2 regions of the Variovorax sp. Soil_C_17 genome follow, and region 2 is predicted to be linked to the other one. Evidence: predicted binding sites of a transcription regulator. Region 2 holds the regulator's gene; the other holds the start of a gene.
The links. The regulator FliA, encoded in region 2, starts transcription of late flagellar genes. The targets are predictions, from matches to a motif close to CTAAAGTTTNNNNNNNNNNNGCCGNTA.
Positions count from the first base shown of each region.

Region 1: flgK (flagellar hook-associated protein FlgK) is a predicted target of FliA. The motif match lies at 2,702-2,728, and genes of this name have one in related genera.

Region 1 is NZ_JBDGIT010000003.1:7,675-16,719, forward strand. It holds gene flgL (flagellar hook-associated protein FlgL) at 1-638, opposite strand, end outside; gene flgK (flagellar hook-associated protein FlgK) at 673-2,631, opposite strand; gene AC3A6Y_RS15145 (methyl-accepting chemotaxis protein) at 2,750-4,327, opposite strand; gene AC3A6Y_RS15150 (methyl-accepting chemotaxis protein) at 4,404-6,206, opposite strand; gene AC3A6Y_RS15155 (chemotaxis protein CheW) at 6,276-6,803, opposite strand; gene AC3A6Y_RS15160 (methyl-accepting chemotaxis protein) at 6,856-8,451, opposite strand; gene AC3A6Y_RS15165 (methyl-accepting chemotaxis protein) at 8,491-9,045, opposite strand, start outside.
Region 2 is NZ_JBDGIT010000007.1:148,858-157,902, forward strand. It holds gene AC3A6Y_RS27040 (hypothetical protein) at 1-256, shown strand, start outside; gene AC3A6Y_RS27045 (hypothetical protein) at 302-622, opposite strand; gene AC3A6Y_RS27050 (hypothetical protein) at 768-1,829, opposite strand; gene AC3A6Y_RS27055 (hypothetical protein) at 1,807-2,202, opposite strand; gene AC3A6Y_RS27060 (FHA domain-containing protein) at 2,346-2,789, opposite strand; gene AC3A6Y_RS27065 (hypothetical protein) at 3,014-4,144, opposite strand; gene AC3A6Y_RS27070 (alpha/beta hydrolase family protein) at 4,331-5,131, opposite strand; gene AC3A6Y_RS27075 (DUF3182 family protein) at 5,131-6,306, opposite strand; gene AC3A6Y_RS27080 (hypothetical protein) at 6,461-6,640, shown strand; gene AC3A6Y_RS27085 (RNA polymerase sigma factor FliA) at 6,646-7,383, opposite strand; gene AC3A6Y_RS27090 (MinD/ParA family ATP-binding protein) at 7,413-8,249, opposite strand; gene flhF (flagellar biosynthesis GTPase FlhF) at 8,305-9,045, opposite strand, start outside.

The DNA of each region.
Region 1 (9,045 bases), on a different contig from region 2:
TCGGTCACGCCGACCGCGCCGAACACGCCCGAGCCGGTGTTGCCGGCGCCCGCGCTGGTGACGTAGCCCGCGCTGCCCTGCACCGACTGGAACACGCTGCGGCCGTCGTCCGTGATGGCCATCTGCCGCGAGACGTCGATCTGGATCAGGCGCTGTCCCTGGTCGCCCATGTACTGGACGCCGCCGCCGGTCTTCCCCACGAAGGGCGGGCTGGCGCTCTTGAAGCCGGCGAACAGGAACTGGCCGTTGCCGTCGTCGGCGTTGGCCACGTTCACCAACTGGTCGATGTTGCTCTGGATGGCGATGGCCAGCGAGGCGCGGTCGGCATCGGACAGCGTGCCGTTGCCGGCCTGCACCACCAGGGTCTTGACGTTCTGCAGGATCTCGGTGGCGGACTTGAGCGCGTCCTCTTCCCGCGACAGGGAGAGCGTCGCGCGGTCGCGGCTGGTCGCGTACTGCGAGGACTGCGCGAGCGTGTCCGAAACGCCGAGCGCGCGCGCCGCGGCCACCGGGTCGTCGGCCGGGGTCAGGAACTTGGTGCCGGCGGAGAGCTTCTGCTGGATGCGGAACAGCTGCTGCTGCTGCGAACCGATGCCGTTCATGCTCTGGTTGTAGAAGGATTGGGTGCCGATGCGCATCGCGACTCCTGAAAGGGTTGGGCTTGCGGCGTTCTCAGCCGCTGATGCCGAGAATGGCGGCGAACATGTCCGAAGCGGTCTGGATGACCTTGGCGTTGGCCTGGTACATCTGCTGGTACATCAGCAGGTTGGCGGTTTCCTCGTCCTGGTTCACGCCCGAGATCGCGTCGCGGCTGGCGCGGATCTGTTCCGTCACGCTGGTCTGCGTGGCCTCGGCGGTGCGGATCTCCATGGTGCGGTTGCCCACCGCGCTCACCAGCTGCGCAAAGGCGCTGCCGAAGGTGGAGGTGCCGCCGCCCATGACGGCCTTCTTCTGCAGCGCGCCCAGCAGCAGCGCGTTGCTGCCGTCGGAGACGCCGCCGGCGTTCTTGCGGACGGTGAAGGTGTCGCCGTCGGCCGGGGCCCCGGTCATCTTGACGGTGATGCCGTCGAAGCTCATCGAGGCGCCTGCGGTGTAGGGCACGGCCGTGCCGGCCGCGTAGGTGGTGGACGTTCCGTCCGCCTGGGTCACGGTCACGGCGGAGGTCGCCGGAAAGCCGCCGAGCGTGCCGGCCGCGGCGTCGTAGCTCAAGGTCACCGGCGCTGCGAGCGGCGCGGCCGGGTAGGCCGCGTCGACGGTTGGCGCGCCCAGTGCGCCGCTGCCCCGGTTGCCCGCGGTGTTGCCCGCGATCAGCGGCGAAGCCGCGGCCACCTTGGCCGGGTCGAGCACCAGCACGTCGACGTCGCGCGCGCCGGTGCGCGTGGGCTGCACCAGGAAGCGGTCGCCGGCCTGGGCCGTGCCGCTGGCCACGCTCAGGCTCACGCCGTCGAAACTGATGGGGAAGGCGGTGTAGCTGCCGATCAGCTGCTTGTCGGTGAGCCGCGTCACCGACCAGGTCGGCGTGCCCGCCACGTCCTTCACCTCCACCGAGTAGTCGCTGATGCTCAGCTGCGAGGGGTCGGCGATGCTGGCGCCGATCACCATGTCGCCGGTGTTGTGGGCGTTGGTGAAGACGCCCGGCGCGGCCTTCGAGAAGAAGTCGGTGCCCAGCACGCCGTTGAGGTCGACACCCAGCTTGTGCTGCTCGTCGAAGGTGCTGGTGAGCGCGATGGCGAGGCGGCCGATCGCGTTCTGCGACGTGCTGAGCGTCTCGTTGCGGAAGGCCATCAGGCCGCCGATCGAGCCGCCGGCGAACACGCTGTCGGCCAGCTCGGTGGCCGTGCCGTTGATGCCCACCAGCGACAGCGCCGTGCGCGTCGGGTCGGCCGCCGAGGGGCCCGCCTTGAGCGTCATCGCCTGGTCGCCCAGCACCAGCGACTGGCCGTTGCCGATGAAGACGTTGTACTTGCCGCCGTCCTGCTCCAGCACCTTCACGTCCACCAGCTTGCCCAGTTGGTTGACCAGCTGGTCGCGCTGGTCGAGCAGGTCGTTGGGCGGCTGGCCGCCGGCCACCGCGCTCATCTGGCCGATCTGGTGGTTGAGGGTGGCGATCTGCCTGGCGTAGGTGTTGATCTCGCCCACGCTGCCCTGGATCTGCTCGTTGACGGAGGTGTTGAGGTCGCTCAGGTACTGGTCGGTGGCGCGGAACTTGTTGGCCAGCGATTGCGCGGCGCTGACGAGCTGCTGCCGCGCCGCCGGGTCGGCCGGCGTGTTGGCCACGCCCTGCACGCCGGCGAAGAAGCTCTGCATCAACGGCGTGAGGCCGGAGGTCTTGTCGGCCAGCAGCGAGTCGATGCGGCTGATCTGGGCGTTGTAGCTAGCCAGCGCCGCGCCCGACGCCTCGGCGCCGTTGAGCTGGGAGGTGAGGTACGCGTCGTAGCTGCGCGCCACCGTGGTGACGCGGGCACCCGTGCCGACGAAGCCCGAGGCCAGGCCGATGGCGCTGTTGGTCGCGATCACGGAGCTCTGGCGGCTGTAGCCGGTCGTGTACACGTTGGCCGTGTTGTGCGCCGTGGTCATGAGCGCGCTGCGTGCCACGCTCAGGCCGGTCAGGCCGGTATGGAACATCGACATGGGTCTTTACCTGTAGAGATGCTTGTTCTGGACGGAGGCGGCGGCGCGGTGGCCGAGGCCCTTTCCTGTTTATCGGCTGCGGCGGCCGAAGCTGAAGGGAGGACCCGGGCCCCGAGCCTCAGGCAGCGAGGCGGAACACGCTCACGGCCCGTACCAGGCTGCCGGCCTGCTCCTGCATCGACTGCGCCGCGGCCGCGGCTTCTTCGACGAGTGCGGCGTTCTGCTGCGTCACCTGGTCCATCTGGGTGATCGCCTGGTTGATCTGCTCGATGCCCTGGGTCTGCTCGTGGCTCGCTGCGCTGATCTCGCCGACGATGTCGGTCACCCGGCGGATGCTGCCCACGATCTCTTCCATGGTCTTGCCGGCTTCGCCCACCAGCGCGCTGCCGGCGTCCACCTTGCCCACCGAGTCGTCGATCAGGCCCTTGATCTCCTTGGCGGCGGCGGCGGAGCGTTGCGCCAGGTTGCGCACTTCGGAGGCCACCACCGCGAAGCCGCGCCCTTGCTCGCCGGCGCGCGCCGCTTCCACCGCGGCATTCAGTGCCAGGATGTTGGTCTGGAAGGCGATGCCGTCGATCACGCCGATGATGTCGACGATCTTCTTCGACGACGCATTGATCGAGGCCATGGTGCTCACCACCTGGCCCACCACATGGCCGCCCTTCACCGCCACGTCGGAAGCCGACAGCGCCAGCTGGTTCGCCTGCCGCGCGTTGTCGGCGTTCTGCTTGACGGTGGAGGTCAGCTCTTCCATCGAGGCGGCGGTCTGCTGCAGCGAGCTCGCCTGCTCCTCGGTGCGCGAGGACAAGTCCTGGTTGCCGGATGCGATCTCGCCCGAGGCGGTGGCGATGGCATCGCTCGAATGCTTGATCTTGACCACCACCTCGGTCAGCTGGTCCTGCATCTGCTTGATCGAGTGCAGCACGCTGCCCTGGCCAGCCTGCTGCGCCTCCACGCCGACCGTGAGATCGCCGTCGGCGATGCGGCCCACCACGTTCGCCGCATAGGCCGGCTCGCCCCCGAGCTGGCGCGACAGCAGGCGGGCCACGACCATGCCCAGCCCCACGCTGGCGACCAGGCCCACCAGGGCCACGACCAGCATCAGCAGGCGCGAGGTCTTGAAGGTGCTCTCGGCGCTTTCCAGGCTGGCCTTGGCCATGCCGTCACTGTAGGCCGCCATCTGGGACAGCACCTCTTCGACCGCGCGCGAATCCTTCAACAGCTGCGCGCTGTCTTCGGACACACGGCCGTCGAACTGCGAGCTGTCCAGCGACTGCTTCGAGATCAGCTCGACGAAGTCGCCCATGCGCTTGCGCAGCGGCTGCACCAGCGCCTCGTACCGTTGGTAGAGCTTGCTGCCCTCCTCGCTTTCCACCAGCACCGGCTTGATCTCGGCCATGCGCTCGGCCAGATCGGCGCCGGCCTTCTTGAGCTCGGCGATGCCGGCGTTGCGCTCGCCCTTGGTGGAGGCCGACAGCAGGCCCATCTGCGCCCGGCTGGCGTACAGCAGGTGGATGTTGGCCGCCTGTGCCGCCTCGAGCGTGCGCATCTCGTGGTGGTAGAGCCGCCCGGTCGAGGCGTTGATCCGGCTCATGTGAAAGATGCCGAGCGCGCTGACCACGGCACCGAGCGCCGCGACAACCAGGAAGGCGAGGATCAGCTTCACGCCGACACGGAGCTCTTGGAACCACTGCATTTTTCTTCTTCCTTCATGGGCCCGCGAAGGGGGCCGGACCTGGGATTTATCGGCAAGCCGGGGTTCAACTTGAAGCCTAGAACTCGGTCCAGTCGCCTGACGGCGCCGTGCTTGCGGTCTGCGCCGGCGGCGCGTGGCGGGCCGGCAGTGCCTTGGGCGGCGTCGCGGCCGTCCTGGGGGCTGCGCCTTTCAGCGCCGGCACGGCACGCTTCGGCGGCAGGGCTGCGCGATTCACTGGACGAGCTTCGCCTGCGCCTGCGGTATTCGCCTTGGGAGCGGTCCCACGGCTGCCGGCCTGCACCTGCGCCAACACCGCCGCCGCGGCCTCGTCATGGCCCAGCTTGAACACGCCCACCGCCTCGACCAGGCTGGCCGCCTGCTCCTGCATGGACTGGGCGGCGGCCGAGGCCTCTTCCACCAGTGCCGCGTTCTGCTGCGTCACCTGGTCCATCTGGCTGATGGCCTGGTTGACCTGCTCGATGCCCTGCGTCTGCTCGTGGCTGGCCGCCGTGATCTCGCCCATGATGTCGGTCACGCGCTTGACGCTGTCGACGATCTCTTCCATGGTGCGGCCGGCCTCGGCCACCTGCTTGCTGCCCTCCTCGACCTTGTCCACCGAATCGTCGATCAGCGCCTTGATCTCCTTGGCGGCGGCGGCGGAGCGCTGCGCCAGGTTGCGCACCTCCGAGGCCACCACCGCGAAGCCGCGCCCTTGCTCGCCGGCGCGCGCGGCTTCCACCGCGGCATTGAGCGCCAGGATGTTGGTCTGGAAGGCGATGCCGTCGATCACGCCGATGATGTCGACGATCTTCCTGGACGAGGCATTGATGGACCCCATGGTGTCCACCACCTGCGAGACCACGCTGCCGCCCTTGACCGCCACCTCCGAGGCCGACAGCGCGAGCTGGTTCGCCTGGCGCGCGTTGTCGGCGTTCTGCTTGACGGTGGAGGTCAGCTCCTCCATCGAGGCCGCGGTTTCTTCCAGCGAGCTGGCCTGCTCTTCGGTGCGCGAGGACAGGTCGTGGTTGCCCGCGGCGATCTGGCCCGAGGCGGTGGCGATGGTGTCGGTGCCGGCGCGCACCTGCCCCACCACGCGCGCCAGGCTCTCGTTCATGTTCTTGAGTGCATGCATGAGCTGGCCGGTCTCGTCGCGCGACTGCACCTCGATCCGGCCGCCGAGATCGCCGCTCGCCACCGTCTCGGCGACCTTGACGGCCTGGCCCAGCGGCCGGGTGATGCTGCGCCCGATCAGGAAGGAGCAGGCGCCGCCGACCAGCAGCGTGAGCGCCGCCATCAGGAAGCGCAGGTTGAAGCCGCTCGCGTTCGCCGCGTCGATGGCACGGCTCATCTCGTCGATGGCCTGGCGCTCCAGCGCCAGCAGCGACAGCACGCGGCTCTCGTAGGCCTTGGCGGCGGGCAGGAAGACGTCCTTGAACACCGTCTCGGTCTCTTGGGCGTTGCCGCCGGCCTTGGCCTTCTGCACCGCGTCCTTGGCCGCCTGGTACTTGGCGCGCAGTTCGACGATGGACTTGAAGGTGGCCTTCTCCTCTTCGGTCACCAGGAGGGCCTCGACCTTGGCCATGGTCTCGCTGCCCTTCTTCACGCTGTCGGAGATGACGTCGGCAAAGGTGACGGGCAAGCTGGCATCGGTGGTCCTGGCGATCATCGCGGTGCGCGCGATGGCCGAGTAGGTCAGCACGTACCAGTCGGAGATCAGCCGCTCCTTGGCCAGAGGGCTCTCCATCATCTGGCGGGTGGCCTCCGCATTCTTCTTGGCGCTGACCAGCGCGACCGTGGAAGCGATCACCGTCAGTGCGAGCACCAGGCCGAAGCCCAGCGCCAGCCGCGTGCCGATGCGGAGATTGGAAAAGAACTTCATCATGAGTTTCCGGTAGGGGGAAAGAATCCGCCGAGGCTCGGCTCTGCGGCCTTCAGCTCGAACACGCTCTCAGGCCGCGATCTTCTCGACCAGGCCCATCTCCTCGCTCGACATCAGCTTGTCGATGTCCACCAGGATCAGCATCCGCTCCTCCAGCGTGCCCAGCCCGATCAGGTAGTCCGTGTCCAGCGACGAACCCATCTCCGGCGCCGGCTTGATCTGCTGCGCCGTCAGCGTGATCACGTCCGACACGCTGTCCACCACCATCCCCACCACGCGGCCGCCGATGTTCAGCACGATCACCACCGTGAACTGGTCATACGTCGGCGTGCCCAGTGCGAACTTGATGCGCATGTCGATGATCGGAACGATGATCCCCCGCAGGTTCACCACCCCCTTGATGAACTCCGGCGCGTTGGCGATGCGCGTCACCGCGTCATAGCCGCGCAGCTCCTGCACCTTCTGGATGTCGATGCCGTATTCCTCCTCGCCCAGCTTGAAGGCCAGGAACTCCAGCGGACGGCCGCCCGACGCGGCGAAGGAGGAAGATGCGCCGTGGGCGGCGTGTTGGGGGGATTCGGTGCTTGTGCTCGACATGTCTGGGTCTCTCTGAAGGATTCGTGGGTCCGCCCTGCAGCGGTCCGGCTTGTCAATGGGAAATCGGGGCCAGCTGTGAGCCGCTGTCGAGCTTGAAGACGCGCACCGCCTCGACCAGGCTGCCGGCCTGCTCCTGCATGGACTGCGCCGCGGCCGAAGCCTCTTCCACCAGCGCCGCGTTCTGCTGCGTCACCTGGTCCATCTGCGCAATGGCCTGGTTGACCTGCTCGATGCCGGACGCCTGCTCCCGGCTGGCGGCGGTGATCTCGCCGATGATGTCGGTGACGCGCTTGACGCTCTCGACGATCTCTTCCATGGTGCGGCCCGCCTCGCCGACCAGCGCCGTGCCGGCGTCCACCTTGGACACCGAGTCGTCGATCAGGCCCTTGATCTCCTTGGCCGCCGCGGCCGAGCGCTGCGCCAGGCTGCGCACTTCGGCCGCCACCACGGCGAAGCCGCGGCCCTGCTCGCCGGCGCGCGCCGCTTCCACCGCGGCATTGAGCGCCAGGATGTTGGTCTGGAAGGCGATGCCGTCGATCACGCCGATGATGTCGACGATCTTCCTGGACGAGGCATTGATGGAGCCCATCGTGCCCACCACCTGGCCGACCACGCCGCCGCCCTTCTTCGCGACTTCCGAGGCGGCGAGCGCAAGCTGGTTGGCCTGGTTGGCGTTGTCCGCGTTCTGCTTGACGGTGGAGGTCAACTCTTCCATGGAGGCCGCGGTCTGCTGCAGCGAGCTGGCCTGCTCTTCGGTGCGCGCCGACAGGTCGTGATTGCCCGCGGCGATCTGGCCCGAAGCGGTGGCGATGGTGTCGGTGCCGTGGCGCACCTGGCCGACGATGGCCGCGATGCTGTTGCGCATGCCGGCGATCGCATGCAGCAGGCTGGCCTCGTCGCCGCGCTTCAGCTCGATGGCCACGGCCAGATCGCCCTCGGCGATGCGGCGGGTGATGCCTGCCGCCTGCGCCGGCTCGCCGCCCAGTTGCCGGAGCAGCCCGCGCGACAGCGCCCAGCCGAAGGCGAAGAGCAGCGCGGCCAGCCCCAGCGCGTAGACCGAGAACTCCGCCAGGCGGCCGAGGATCGCGGCCTCGACCTGGTCCATGTACACGCCCGAGCCGATGATCCAGCCCCAGGGCTTGAAGCCCTTGACGTAAGAGACCTTGGGCACCGGGTCCTTGCTGCCCGGCTTGGGCCACATGTAGGGGACGAAGCCCGCCTCCTGTGCCTTCACCATGTTCACGAACTCGACGAACAGGCGCTTGCCGGTGGGGTCCTTGTTGTCCGAGAGGTCCTTGTTCTCCAGCGCGGGGTTGATCGGATGCATCACCATCCGCGGCGTCATGTCGTTGAGCCAGAGGTATTCGTTGCCGCTGTAGCGCAGCCCGCGGATCGCCTGCATCGCCTGCTGCTGGGCCTGCGCCTCGCTCAGCTCGCCCTTGGCCGCCAGCGCGTGGTAGTGGACCAGCAGGCCATGCGCGGCCTCGACGACCTGGCGCACGCCGGCCTGGCGGTCCTCCAGGATCAGCTTGCGCTCGGACACCAGGCAGAGCGCGGTCAGCAGCAGGATGCCGGCGACGGCGCTGCAGGTGAAAAGACCGAGCTTCTTCGCGATGCTCATCGAGCTCAGCTTCGGTAAGTAGGACATGTTTTCTGTCTCCGGATCGGGTATTGGTGCAGTGCTCGATCAGTTATCGGCAATTGCGTGCCGGTCTTGAGTCCCGCGTTCGAAAAGAAGGCTGGGCGCGTGGGTTTCCAGCTTGAACACGCTCACCGCCTGCACCAGCCGGTCGGCCTGCTCCTGCATCGACTGCGCCGCGGCCGCGGCTTCTTCCACCAGCGCCGCGTTCTGCTGCGTCACCTGGTCCATCTGAGTGATGGCCTGGTTGATCTGCTCGATGCCTTGCGTCTGCTCGTGGCTCGCCGCGCTGATCTCGCCGACGATGTCGGTCACCCGGCGGATGCTGCCCACGATCTCTTCCATGGTCTTGCCGGCTTCGCCCACCAGCGCGCTGCCGGCATCGACCTTGCCCACCGAGTCGTCGATCAGGCCCTTGATCTCCTTGGCGGCGGCAGCGGAGCGTTGCGCCAGGTTGCGCACTTCGGAGGCCACCACCGCGAAGCCGCGGCCCTGCTCGCCGGCGCGCGCCGCTTCCACCGCGGCATTGAGCGCCAGGATGTTGGTCTGGAAGGCGATGCCGTCGATCACGCCGATGATGTCGACGATCTTCTTCGACGAGGC
Region 2 (9,045 bases):
CCGGGGCACCCTTCCACCTCTTCAAGAAGACGCCCCTGAAGCGATTGAAGACGTCAACACGCCGAGGGGCCCAAACATCTGGTCCGCGCAGCACATCCGCTACGACCTCAGCGGATCAAGCGTCTCCGAGTTAGGGGTCCAAGCCATCTATCAGGCCCTTAGCGGGTCAAGCATATCCAGTGAAGATGATCAAGACAGCGACGACTCGGTCATCAGGATGTCCCCGCTCCCGGGGCCGGACGACTGGTCCGAATGACTCGACTCGCGACTCCGCGAACTGCTCGGCAATGCCGATGCGGATCTAAGCCTCAGGCGGCAGCACGATCCGCCGGCGCTTCTTGATCACGACCGGCACCGCCGACGCCGGCGCGCGGCGCAAATTCACGATCGGCTCGCCGGGCCGCGTCCCCGTCGCCGCGCGCAGGGCGAACTCCACGCGGCTCTTGTTGATGACCTCGATCACATCGCCGTTGACCTGGGCATAGCTGCCGTCCGCCAGCCTCGCGAGCGCGCCGATCTGCATGCCCCGCTGGACGGTCCCCAGCATGTGCATGCCCTCTCTTTCCTGGGCGAAGGCGGTCCAACGTTCACCGAGGACGATACGACAGGGTTCCTGGCTCATCGGAAGTCGGGCGACGCCTTCGCCTGAAAGGCGAGGCGGGATCTCGGTAAGAACATACCTCCATTATCCCGGCAGAGGCCCCCGGTTCCGTGACAAGCTTGCCGCACGGCAGCGACAGTTCCGCCATACCGAAGCGACCTCCCAGCTACAACTGCAGCATCGCGGAGTGAAGCACGGCGATCACGTCCGTCGGGCTCATGCCGGCGAACAGCCCCTGTGGCGGCGCAGGTTTGGAATAGCGCATTTTCAACATTGAACGGATGCTCCTTCTCATCGTTGCATCGTTGGCCCCGTCTGTTCGCACGATCAGGCGCCAGCTCGTCAGGCAGTCCTGCCGCAACGGCTCCAGCGCGGGCGGCCAGGTGGCAGGAAGCAGGTGTGGAAACTCGATTGCGAACTCCCAAGGAGGGCTGTGAAGGGTGAATAGAAACAGCAAAGCCATCAACTGTGAAGCGGGCGGGTTTCTTTCCTTCCATTCGCGGGATGCCACCAGCAGAAGGCGACTTTGCTCAAGTCCCCAGGTCTTGACGTATTTCACCATCTGCACGAAAGACTTCTTCGTCTGCAACACGAGCATGACATTCGGAGGGCCTGGAGGCACCGCCTCTATCGAGCTTTCGGCATTGCGCTGGACTTGCCGCCTGTTCTGCGACGCGACGAACTGCGAACGAATCTTGTCCAGATCGAAGACCCGGACCTGCGGCGGATACTGCGTCGTGAAGCGATGCAAGTCGGCCAGATCCGCCGGCGACAACCCGCCGGCAAATGGACGAGACCGCTTCGCAGGCGGAAGCTCGACCTCGCCCTGCGCACGGGGGTCGGCGTGGGGCTCGTATGTGTCGAGGTCCTCGGGCTCGTATGCGTTGATGTCCCCGGACCCATAAGAATGGGGATCGCACTCTTCGGGGGAAGGGGGCGCCGAGTCCGGTCGAATGAGTGGCTCGCACTGTGCCTGTGGCTGCAGCGGATGGCCGGTCGGGGCCAGGCCCGTTGGGAATCCAGGGTCCTGACTCACCAGTTCCTGAATACTGGGCAGATTGGGAATAGCGACCGGATAGGCATGCGCATGGACAGAGGGGGGCCCGTCCCAACCCAAGTGCACGGCCTCGTTTCTCTGGCGTTGAGTACCGACGGTCGGCAAGGCCGGGTCTTGGGTGCTGCTCGTCAAACGCATGGCGCCCCCATCAATCAAGAAGAACGCCATCATCCTGCGTCACCCGCAGCATGCGTTGCCACAGGCGATGCCGCTGCGCATGGGCATTCAGCTCGTGGCCGAACGTGACTTGATCGAGCGCCGCACGCGGCCAGATCTCGGACAGGAAGACCTCGCGCGTACCCGGATTCACGATGAGCGCGCACACGGCTTGCGCGTGCGCATGATGGGGCAGCACATGCGCCCACGCGTCGGTGCGCTCGGCCAGCCAGGCGACTTCCTGCATCAATCCCGGGACGCTGTAGAGCGTGATCTCCTCGCGGCTTTCATCTTCCTGAAGATGGATCAGGACATCCGTGCCGACGAGCAGCGTGCGGACGGTGCGGGCCGGCTGGCCCGCGCGAGCCCCAGGATCGGGGCCCAGCAAGGATTCGATAGCGGACATGAAGGGGTGCAACGACTCCGCAAGGCGGCCGTCGTCCTCTGGGTTGTTGTTTGTCAGTAACCCTTGCCGACTCGCAGTTCCGCCTCGCCACTCAGGGATTGCCCGCACTCCTGCAAGGCCCGGCATCAACGGTAGCGCGCCACCGCTGCGTCGCGGCTGCTTGCCGTCGTGCTGCGCCGGAAGAAGGCGGCCCAGTCGCTGCGCTCGCGCCGCGCGTGGAAGTCGTGCAGATCGTCGACCCGCGTGACCAGGCGCAGCGCGTCCTCGCTGGGCAGCGCTTTCGAGCTGTAGAGAAAGCGCAGTTGGCATTCGCCCATGGCCATCGCATCCCCGTTCTTCAGCGGATGCTCCCAGATGCGCTCGCCGTTGACGAAGGTGCCGTTGAAGCTCTCCAGGTCGTTCAGCACGAAGCGGTCGCCCGTCCATTGGATGGTGGCATGGCGCCGGCTCACGCCCAGGCTGTCGATCTGCACGTCGCACTCGAGGTCGCGGCCGATGAGGGTGATGGCGCCCTGGATATTGACTTGCCTGACGCTGCCGTGCCGGGCGAGGATGATGAGTCTGGACATGTTGCGTGCTCGCGGTTTGATTGGCTCTGAGTGCTTTTCGGCTCAGTTCCGCCATTCCTGAAGGGCGCGCAGCAAACAGGCGTACTAAATATTCCGCGCTTCTCGCCGCCTCGCGCATCGCGCTCGATCGCTCAAGCATTCGCGCCGAGCCAGACCTCGTAGTGCTGCGCCTGCTGCTCCGGCCAAGCCTTTCCCTCGGCCCCAAGCCACGACGGCTTCGACTACTAGCGATAGCGATAGCGATCTCTCAACTGCAAGAAAACCTCGTCTCTTTTCGGCGTGATCTGGCTTCGGCGCACCATGTTCCAATTTTCCAAGCAGGGCAGCCGCCACTGCTCCATCGCAGGTGGCCATGCATCAGGAAGAAGGTCCAGAAACTCATCCGGGTCGGGAGGCCAGCGGAGGGAGATCAAAAACAGCAGAGCTAGCACTTGCGATGCTTCCGGGTTGGTGGTCTGGCACTTCCGCGCTTCTGTCAACAGGCTCTGACAAGAATTCGTGCTTAGGCATTTGACGTACTCAACGCCGTCGCTCAGGTCGTCGAAGCTTTGCAGGCGGGCCACCGTTTTCTTGCGCGAATCCAGTTTCAGCTCTTTCAATGCTTTCACGATTTCATCCTGACTGAAACTGATCAAGTTTCCGCGGCGTCGTGGCTGGGACTCTGGCGGCATGGCCAGATCGGGAGCTGATGCTTCGGCGTTAGGTTTCCGCGGTTTTTGCGATGCAAGCAGCTTCAGCCGGATCTCTTCCGTTTCAAAGACCCGAACCTGTGGCGGTTGCGGTTGCGGTTGCGGCCATGGGAACCCCCCGCGAGATGTCTCCACCGACCGGAGCGATTTCATCGTGGCGCAGTGCAAGCCGGTCATTTCAGTGGGGGACATGTTCCCGGCGAACGGATAGGACCGTTGGAAAGGTGCCGGGCTCAAGTCATAGGTATCCGGCCCCGACGCCCATCTTCCCAAGAATGACTGAAAGCTTCGCTCGGGCTCGAGTTCAAACGTTTCGAAGTCTCTGCGCTCGTATGAAACGACCTCGTTCTCTTCTTCGGGATCGAGATCGGAATCCGGGGGAATAAGCGGGGCGGGCTGGTAGGCGACATGCAGTTGCTTTGGATTCGAAGCGATCCAGGGACGCGAAGGCACGTTGCTGCATGACAGGACGGGCAGGAACCTGGGGAAGTGCTGACCCACCGACACGACCTCCTGGACGTTGGGCAGAGGGACTGGGTGGAGATGGGTAGAAGTTGTTCCATCGCCGCAGTGATGAATCTGCACCTCGCCAGGTCGAGGGATCTGAGTGCCGTCCGGATTGGAGATCAACAGTGGGTACTGATGAACGCGGCTGTTGCTGTTCATATATCGAGTCCTCGGTCCGTCAAGAAGAAGCACAGACCTTGGGTCATGCTGCGGCACCTGCGAGGCGGCAGTCAGCTCTGAGCTTGTTGTTCCCATAGGTAACGCGTGCCGCCTCGCGGTTCCATCCCCGACAACGAGAGCTGCCCGCGCTCGCAGGGCCCCGCCTCGCGCATGGCGCTCAGTCGCTCAAACATTCGCGCTGGGCCAGGCCTCGTAGCGCTGCGCCTGCTGCTTCGGCCGCGCCTTCTCCTCGGCCTTGGCGGCCAGGCGCATCTCGGTCATCCAGGCCACCACGATCTGCACGTAGGCTTGGCGCCAGGCCTTCTTGGACATTGCATGGTCGACGCCCTCCATCACGCGGTGGCTCAAGGAGCGCGCGAACTTGAAGGCGGCCAGGTAGTTCTCGATCACCGGGTGCGGCACGATGACATCGTTTTCCGATTCGACGATCAGCACGTCGCCGAAGAAGTCCTCGCAGGCGGCCAGCGCCCGGTTCTTCTCGGGCTCGATGGCGGTCTGGCGGTACAGCGCGAGGTCATCGCCGTTGAGCCGGCGCTTGGGGCTTTCCCAGTTCTCGTCGCGGTAGATGGCGGGCACGCGCAGGCCCAGCCATCGCACCGGACGCAGCGAGGTCAGCACCGCCGCGAGGTAGCCGCCGTAGCTGCTGCCGATGACGGCGACGGCAGCGGGGTCCACCGCCGGATGGCCCACCAGCGTGTCGTAGGCGGCCAGCACGTCGCGCAGGTTGTCCTCGCGCGTGACGGCCTCGCGCTGCGCCACATGGCGGGCATGGCCGCGCAGGTCGAAGGTCAGGCAGATGCAGCCCAGGGCGGCGAGCTCGTGGGCCAGCGCGATGTCCTGCTGCTGGCTGCCGTCCCAGCCATGCACCAGCAACACGCCGGGCACCATGGTCGAGGCTGCGACCAGCGTGCCGGCGATGTGCACGCCGTCGACGGGGATGTCGATGAGGGCATGTCGGGTGGGCATCAGGGCTCGACCACGGTGTACTTCGTGATCGGGCCGATGCTGGCATCCACGCCGCTGAAGTACACGCACGCATTGGGCGGCGGCACCACGCCGTCGCCGTAAACCTCGAAGCAGGAGGCGTTGACTGCCTGACGCTCGGGCTGCTCCTCGAAGACTTCGAGCGCCGCAATCTCGGCGCCGCTCGCGCCGCCCACGCGCCACGACTGCTCCAGCACGCCGGAGCACCAGCGCCCGGCGCTGCTGACGCCCTGCGCCACGTCGTAGTTGATGCGCGAGGCGAAGAAGCCCGGGAACGAGGCGACGACCGCACGATGCAGGCTGCGCGCCTGCTCCACCGCCAGGCGAATCTCCTCGGGGAAGCTCAGCGCGAGCAGCGCATCGAAACCGCCGCGCGCCACGGTGAGGTCCGAGCCTCCATAGACCTTGTGGCCCTGGTTGTCGGTGGTCAGGCGCTGCCAGCCGTAATAGCTGGCGACGGCCTGGCCCACGTGCACCTGGCCCACGCTGTAGGTCACGGGCTGCTCGAGGTTCTCCTCCAGCACCAGTCCGTGCTCGGCGATCTCCGCCGCGTCCATGGCCGCGAGGCGTTCCTCCAGCGCTTGCCGGTCGCGCACCACTTGCTGGCCGCGACCGCCGGTGGCCCGCACCGGCTTGACGCGCACTGCGCCCTGCTCCAGCAGGCGCAGGCCGGCGCGCCTCGCATCTTCGGCGGCGAAGACCGAGAAGCCCTGCAGCACCGCATGGGCGACCTGGCCGGCGAAGCCGTGGCTCCATCCCACGGGCGCTGCGGCGGCCGGATCGACCAGCGGATGCACCAGCGCCTTGGTCAGCACGAAGGGATGGGGCACCACCCCGCCGAACAGCGCGTGATGGCTCGCGATGCCGAGCGCGCTGGGCAGCGCGTCGCCGACCAGCGTGTCGCTGGGCACGAAGTACACCGGCGCGACGTAGCTGCGCGCGCGGTCGTACTCGCCCTCGAAACGCGACTTCTTGAGCCGGGCCAGCCGCCAGGCGAGCTGAGTGCGGGTCGCGCGCTCGTGCTCGCTGGCGTAGGCATGGTGGTCCGCCGTCAGCGCGACCACGGTTCCGTGGAGGCCGGGCTCGGCGAGCACGGCTCCGTCACCGGCGAGCGTCTGGGCTCCACCGGGCAGCGCGCTGAAGATGGATGTGTCCATGGCCGATATGCTGGGTGATCGCGCAGGGTAAATCAAACTTTGGGGCCCTGCTGGCGGCGTTTTCCTACATGCCGAGTGGGCGCCGGTACGGTGAAAGGGCTCTCCGCCGGGCGCTACATGAACACTTGTCCGTTCACCCCCAAGGAGAGTCCGCATGTCGAATTCGCAGAACGACCGGAAAGGCCAGACCGAGCACAACAAGGCCGGTCACCAGCCCGCCACCCAGCGCAACGAACCGAAGCGCACGCCGGAGAGCCGCAGCGACCGCGAAACCCAGGTCGGCGCCGGCAACCAGTCGCAAGCGCGCCGGGGGCCGGCGTCCGGCGGCCACTGAAGACCTCAGAGCAGGTCCTTCAGCTTCGCCCGCAGCCGGCTGATGGCCTGGCTGTGCAGCTGGCACACGCGCGACTGGCTGACCTCCAGGATCGCGCCGATCTCGCGCAGGTTGAGCTCCTCCTCGTAGTAGAGATTGAGCAGCAGCCGGTCGCGCTCCGGCAACTCGCCGATGGCATCCACGAGCTGGTGGCGGAAGCCGCTCTCCAGCAGTTGCGCAAGCGGGTCCTCGTCGCCGCCGCGTTCGCCGCGTGCCTCGCTGGCATGGCGGTCCAGGAAGGGGTTGTCGCCCTCGCCGTCCGCCGAGAAGTCCTCGACGTAAAGCAACTGGCAGCCCTGGATCTCCTGCAGCAGGCCCTGGAAAGCCTCCAGCGTCATCTTCAGTTCCTTGGCGATCTCGCCCTCCGTGGGCGCGCGGCCCAGACGATGCTCCAGCGTCTGGATCGCGCCCTCGACCTTGCGCGCCGACTGGCGCAGCCCGCGCGAGCCCCAGTCGTTGGCGCGCAGCTCGTCGAGCATGGCGCCGCGGATGCGCTGGCTGGCAAAGGTCTCGAACTGCGCGCCGCGGTTGTCCTTGTAGCGTGTCGACGCGTCCAGCAGGCCGATCATCCCGGCCTGGATCAGGTCGTCGAGCTCCACGCTGGCGGGCAGCCTGGCCAGCATCTGCAGCGCCATGCGGCGAACCATCGGCTGGTGCTGCTTCAGCAGATGGGACTTTTCAATGGTTCCCTGTGCGGTGTACACGGTCGTCCTTTTTCCTTCTCCAAGTGCTCTCAACAGGCTTCGGCGGTGTTCGTGCCCTGCGTCGCGGGCGCGGCTTGCGGCGCCAGGCTCGCGCCCGGACGCCAGGGCCACTGGCCCATTTCGTCGGCGATGCGGCGGCAGTCCGCCGCCGCGGGGCTGGCCGGATAGGCCTCCACCAAGGTGCGGCGCAGGCGCCCGGCGTCGGCCATGTGGGGCTCCGCCCGCACCCAGCCGGCGGGCTGCAGCGAGACCGCGAGGTAGCGGCTGCCGGCCTGCGCCAGGTTGTGCGCGACCTGCTGCGCCGCTCCGGGCTCGGCCACGCCGTTGACCAGGAAGCGCAGCTGCCGCAGCGCATGTGCGTAGTGCAAGCGCTTGATGCCTGCGTACGTGGCGGTGATCGAGGCCGCGTGCGGCTGCATCACCAGCACCAGTTCGTCGGCCGATTGCGCCAGGGCGGAGAGCCGGCCCTCGCCATCGAGCGCGGCATCGATCAGGATCACGTCGCCTTCCCACAGCGCGCGCGGGTCGGGGCTGCCGGCCGGCGTGCGCGGCACGGCCGGCAGCACCTGCACGCCGCAGGGCGTGCGCGCGGCGGCGCCGGGCAGGGTGAGCCGGCGCTTGGCCACGTCCTCCAGCGTGCCCATCGGATCGATGGCCCAGGCGGCCGATGCCGTGCCGGCGCCGGTGCCGTGCTCGTCCAGCAGCAGCACTTCCCTGCCCTGGTACGCCAGGGCAGCACTCAGGTTCGTCACCGCGGTGGTGACGCCCAGCCCACGCCCCATGCTCGCGAAAGCCAGCACGCGCGTGCGCGTCTGCGCCAGCAGGCGCCGCAGGCCGTCGGCCTGATCTGCTACCAGTTTGCTCACCGCGCGAGCTCCGCGCAGCGCGCTGCGATCTTGGTCTCGGGAGCGGTCCACCCACTCATGAGCCCAGCGCCTCCAGCAGCAGGAACAGCTTGGCCACGCCTTCGTAGAGCACATTGCCCGAAGGCGCGCGGTCGGGGCGCAGGCGCCGCCCGGTCAGCTGGCTCAGCAGCACGCGCGTGCGGCCCGCCCATTCGCCCTGGGCATTCAGCAGCCGCCACACGGTGGTGCTGGCCTGGCCGGCGATCAGCACGCGCTTCATCATCTGCGGGTCGCCCAGCTCGCCCAGGCCACCCACCAGTTGCAGGCCCTGGCGGATCAGGCGGAAGCAGGGTTCGGCCTCGGCGGCCCAGGCCTGCCATTGCGCGAGCTGCGCCGCATCGACCTCGCCGCCGAGGTTCGACAGCAGGTAGCCCTGCGCGAGGATCTTGAGGCTCTTCGGCTCCATCACGCGCGTCACCACGCAGCGCAGGGCCGGCAGCCCGTGCTCGCCGCGCAGCTGCACCACGGCATGGGCCTGCGCCTGCAGCGCCGGCTTGCCCTTGAATCGCACGCCATGCGGCTGGCCGAAGTCCAGCGCCAGCCGTGCCAGCGTGCTGCCGCGGCCGGTGCCGGCATCGACGATGGCGGTCGAGCCCGGCGCACGCGCCAGCCAGCCCAGCCCGCGGGCCTGCACGGCCCCCATGAATTCGACGGTGGGCAGGCGCGGCAGCACATGCACCACCGGCTTGCCGAAGTCCTGCTGCGCCAGCCACTGCAGCGGGCGCTGGCCGGGCTTGCGCGCCGCCTCGCCGGCCGT